DNA from 2 places in the Microbacterium suwonense genome. Region 2 is predicted to be linked to the other one. Evidence: predicted binding sites of a transcription regulator. Region 2 holds the regulator's gene; the other holds the start of a gene.

Region 1 (2,390 bases), 110 kb from region 2:
TGGTCGTCCGGCTCGTCAGCGGCGCCGTGCTCTTCTCGGGTGGCGGGATCGCGCTCATCGCAGGGGGTGGCGTCCGCCGGGCGATGCTCGAGAGCACGCCGACGCTGTGGGCGATCGTCGGCGATGTGCTGGTGATCGTCGGAGTCGTCTTCCTGGTGCTCAGCGTCGTGTGCGTCGCGCTCGCCGCACTGACCGCCTTCACGATCGGAGAGAAGATCAGCCGCATGCCGGAGCCGGTGCGATGATCACCGTCGATCCGACCGGCGCGGTGGCGCCGTTCGAGCAGATCCGCTCGCAGCTCGCCGACGGCATCCGCTCCGGTGAGCTGCCCGGTGGGCATCGACTGCCCTCGATCAGGCAGCTCGCGGGAGATCTGCGTGTCGCCGCAGGCACCGTCGCCAAGGCCTATGCGCTCCTGGAAGAGGAGGGCTTGGTCGAGACCAGTCGGGCGCGGGGAACCCGTGTCGCCGCAGGGCACGCGTATTCACAGGACGTCCGCGATGCCGCTGTCTACTTCGCCTCGACGGCCAAGGGTCTCACTCTCGACCAGGCGCTCGGTGCCGTCAGGGCCGCCTGGAACGCGCGTTGAGGTCCGTCGGCGCAGGCGATCATCCCTGATTGCGCGGACGGCGCCGGGCGGTGCGTTCGTTGCCGTGTCGGTAGTTGATTCTTCCTGGCGTCTCAGGAGTATCGAAAACTCGCTTCAACCTGAGGTTTAAACTTTGCCCCGAATAGATGTTCGAATGTCGGAGGCCATCGGTTGAATGGAAGGCATGAACGGCATCGTCGATCGACTCGAGCAGCTGCAGGCGGATTTCGCCTCGGTGGTCGCCGACGCATTCGCAGACGAGCAGATCGCACAGCTGTCGGATGCCGAGGTGATGCGACTGCTCGAGGTCACCGGCCGCATGCGGCGGGGGATCGACGCGACGATGGTCGAGGCGACCGTGCAAGTGCGGGAGCGTTCGGAGGGCCTGCGCGCCGAGCGGATGACCACCTCATACGGATGCGATCGTCCGGCCGATCTGCTGCAGCTGGTGCTGCGCGTGGATCGGCGTACCGCGGGCAGCCTGGTGCGGGCCGCCGGGTTCAGCGCCCGGATGCAGGGCATCACCGACGGGGCGTTCCTGCCCGCGCGGTATGACGCGCTTCGCCGGGAGCTGAACGATGGCACTGTCGGTATCGACGGCTTTCTGGCCGCGGCGGCGCCGATCGAGCGCAGCAGTGCACGGCTGTCGCCGGAGGCGGTGGTCGAGGCTGATCGGCAGCTGGCGGCCTTCGCCCGCGGAGAGCTGGACCCGGATGCCGGTGCGACTCCGGATGCTGGTGCGAATCTCGGTGCGGGCACCGACCCGGCGCCGACTCCTGCTGAGCTCTCGCAGCTGGCTCACGTTCTCGCCGCGTATCTCGACCCCGACGGCGCCGAGCCCACCGACGACCTGGCCTCGCGAGAACGCGGGCTCTGGCTCGGCAGGAAGCGCGACGGCCGCATCCCGATGCGAGGCGAACTGCTCCCCGAGGTTGCCGCGCAGCTGCTTCGGCTGGCCGACAGTCTGCTAAACCCCCGTGTCGACCCGGTCGCCGTGCCCGGCGGTGTGCACTTCGAAGAGCGAGAGCCTGCGGACGATCCGGAAGGCGAGTCTCTCGTGCCGATCGACGACCGCACCCGGCCGCAGAAGATGCACGATGTGTTCGCGACGATCCTCGCCGCGGCCGCACGGGGCGGTGAGCTTCCCGATCTGGGCGGCGCGGCCCCGACGCTCGTCGTCACCGTCGACGCCGCCGACTACGCGGCCGGCTCGGGATGGGCATCCGTCGATGGTGTCGACGCACCGGTGCCGATGCGCGTGGCCGCGCAGGTCGGCTGTGCGGGCGGTATCCAGCGGGTGATGTTCGACGACCGCGGCCGGATCGTCGCCCTGGGCACCTCGGCGCGCATCTTCAACGCGCTGCAGCGCCGGGCGATCGTCGCGCGAGACGGCGGATGCATCATCCCTGGCTGCACGATCCCTGCGACCTGGTGCGAGATCCATCACGTTCAGGAGCATTCTCAGGGCGGTCCGACACACACCGACAACGGTGTCGCGCTCTGCTGGCACCATCACCGCACTCTGCACCTGTCGGAATGGCAGATCCGGATGCGACAGGGTGTTCCCGAGATCCGAGGCCCGGCCTGGTGGGATCGCAGACGACGATGGCGCCCGACGGGAGCGGGCGAGGCGAGGCGACGCCGGGAACCGGTCAGATCCAGCCCGGCAGCCAGTTATGGATGAGCCAGAACTCGTAGGGCACGCTCATGCCCGTCCACACCGGGTAGTAGAACGCCGAGACCAGCACCACGACGCACAGGTACACGACGACCGTGCGCTGTCCGGCCTGTCGGCGGTGCA
Region 2 (2,390 bases):
TAGGGAGTGAGCCCGCGAAGGTCGTCGCGGAGGGGCAGCTCGTCGAGAGAGGTCACCCTTCCCATGGTAGAGCGCGGGACGTCTGCCGAGAGCCGGATGACGGCGTCAGCGGGAGTACTGCGTGGGGATCGCGATCTCGTCACCGACCTGGATCGATGCGCTGCTGAGGTTGTTCAGACTCATGATGTCGTCGATCACGACGCGGGGGTCCACACCCGGTGCGGTCTCGGTGGCGATCGACCAGAGGGTCTCCCCGGCAGCGCCGTCACCGTCTCGAAGGAGACCGGGTCGCCGTGCTCGCCGGAGGCCAGGGCGGAGCCGCCCGCGATCACGGAGAACGCGATCCCGGCAGCGAGAGGGGCGGCGACGACGGCTGCCAACACACGGCGGCCGCGCGCGGTCATACGCAGCCTGGTCGTGCGCATCGAACGCCCGGCGGCACCGGCGGAGGCGCGCAGGATCGCGGGGCTCTGGATGCTGATGGTGCTCATCTGATGCTCCTCTTCTCGTCCGCCGATCGCCCGGCGGAAGTGGTGCAGCTTTCGCATCCGGCACCCGGCCGGGGATGCCGAATGCGAAGCTACGTTCCGAACTTATCTTCGATCTCGAACATCTGTCAAGCGTTCTTCGAAATCCAGGCGACCATTTCGTCGACTCGCTCGAACGAATCTTCCGTTTTCCGCGTTCTATCGGATACGGTTTCGATACGGACAGCACACCACTGGCCACCGACATTCGAACCGGGCACCCGCGTCGGCGCGGATCCCGCCCCGGTCGACTCGAACGAAGGAGCACCGATGAGCGACATCCCCGCCCCCGCATCCGAGGCTCCGCGCACCCGTCGGCGCAAGAGCCTGAGCGCCAAGCAGCTGGCGATCCTCGAGGTCATCCAGACCTCCATCGCGCGGCACGGCTATCCGCCGAGCATGCGCGAGATCGGCGACGCCGTCGGCCTGAAGTCGCTGTCCAGCGTCACCCATCAGCTGGGCCAGCTGGAGCTCAGCGGCTATCTGCGCCGCGACCCGGGCAAGACCCGCGCCATGGAAGTGCTGATCGATCTGCCGGGCACGAGCACCGAGAGCCCGGCCGACACCTCCCCGGCCGTGGGCGACGCCGCGCTGGTGCCGCTGGTCGGGCAGATCGCAGCCGGTGTGCCGATCACCGCCGACCAGCAGGTCGAGGAGATCTTCCCGCTCCCCCGTCAGCTCGTCGGCAAGGGCGATCTGTTCATGCTCAAGGTGAGCGGCGAGTCGATGATCGACGCAGCCATCTGCGATGGCGACTGGGTGGTCGTGCGCACGCAGAACACCGCCGAGAACGGCGAGATCGTCGCAGCGATGATCGACGGCGAGGCGACCGTGAAGACGTTCCGGCGCCGCGACGGGCACATCTGGCTGCTGCCCCGCAACTCTGCGTTCGAGCCGATCCTTGGTGACGAGTCGGTCGTGCTCGGCAAGGTGGTGGCGGTGCTGCGCGCCGTCTGACCGCGCCCAGGCTCCTCTCACCTGACTCCGCCGAGACCCCTCCTGAACGTCGAGACCCCTCCTGGATCTCGCAATTCAGGAGGGGTCTCGACGCTGACGAGGGTCTCGCCGCGAGTACGGGTCAGGCGGGGACCACCACGTCCTCGCGGACGCGATGGGTGGCCTCGACGATGTTGTGCAGCGATGCCACGGTCTCGTCGTAGCCGCGGGTCTTCAGCCCGCAGTCCGGGTTGACCCAGAGCTGCTGCAGCGGCAGCTCGTCCACTGCACGACGCAGCAGCTGCTCGATCTCGTCGACGCTGGGCACGCGGGGCGAGTGGATGTCGTAGACGCCCGGCCCGACGCCGTGGTCGAACCCGGATCGCGCCACATCGGCGACGACCTCCATCCGGCTGCGCGCGGCCTCGATCGAGGTCACATCGGCGTCCAGCGCGCGGATCGCGTCGATCACCACGCCGAACTCCGAGTAACACAGGTGGGTGTGCACCTGCGTGCCTGCCGCGGCGCCGCCGGTGGCGAGGCGGAACGAGCGCACCGACCAGTCCAGGTAGGCGGCCTGGTCGGCCTTCTTCAGCGGCAGCAGCTCGCGCAGCGCCGGCTCGTCGACCTGGATGATCTCGATTCCGGCCTGCTCGAGGTCGGCGATCTCGTCGCGCAGCGCCAGTGCCACCTGGTTGGCGGTCTCGGCGAGCGGCTGGTCGTCGCGCACGAACGACCATGCCAGGATCGTCACCGGACCGGTGAGCATGCCCTTGACGTGCTTGGCGCTCAGCGACTGCGCGTACGCCGCCCACGACACGGTGATCGGCGCGGGGCGCGACACGTCGCCCCACAGAATCGAGGGACGGGTGGCGCGCGATCCGTAGGACTGCACCCAGCCGTGCTCGGTCACCGCGAAGCCGTCCA

What was found. Region 2 encodes LexA, which represses DNA repair genes until DNA is damaged. Its sites were predicted from a motif close to TCGAACANNTGTTCGA; they were not measured.
Region 1: the regulator LexA is predicted to act here: its motif matches at 728-743, upstream of QUE33_RS01445 (HNH endonuclease signature motif containing protein).

Annotation. Positions count from the first base shown of each region.
Region 1 is NZ_AP027728.1:281,248-283,637, forward strand. It holds gene QUE33_RS01435 (hypothetical protein) at 1-245, shown strand, start outside; gene QUE33_RS01440 (GntR family transcriptional regulator) at 242-589, shown strand; gene QUE33_RS01445 (HNH endonuclease signature motif containing protein) at 774-2,273, shown strand; gene QUE33_RS01450 (dolichyl-phosphate-mannose--protein mannosyltransferase) at 2,242-2,390, opposite strand, start outside.
Region 2 is NZ_AP027728.1:386,449-388,838, reverse strand. It holds gene QUE33_RS01990 (histidinol-phosphate transaminase) at 1-65, opposite strand, end outside; gene QUE33_RS01985 (LysM peptidoglycan-binding domain-containing protein) at 106-198, opposite strand; gene QUE33_RS01980 (hypothetical protein) at 195-491, opposite strand; gene lexA (transcriptional repressor LexA) at 798-1,484, shown strand; gene metE (5-methyltetrahydropteroyltriglutamate--homocysteine S-methyltransferase) at 1,606-2,390, opposite strand, start outside.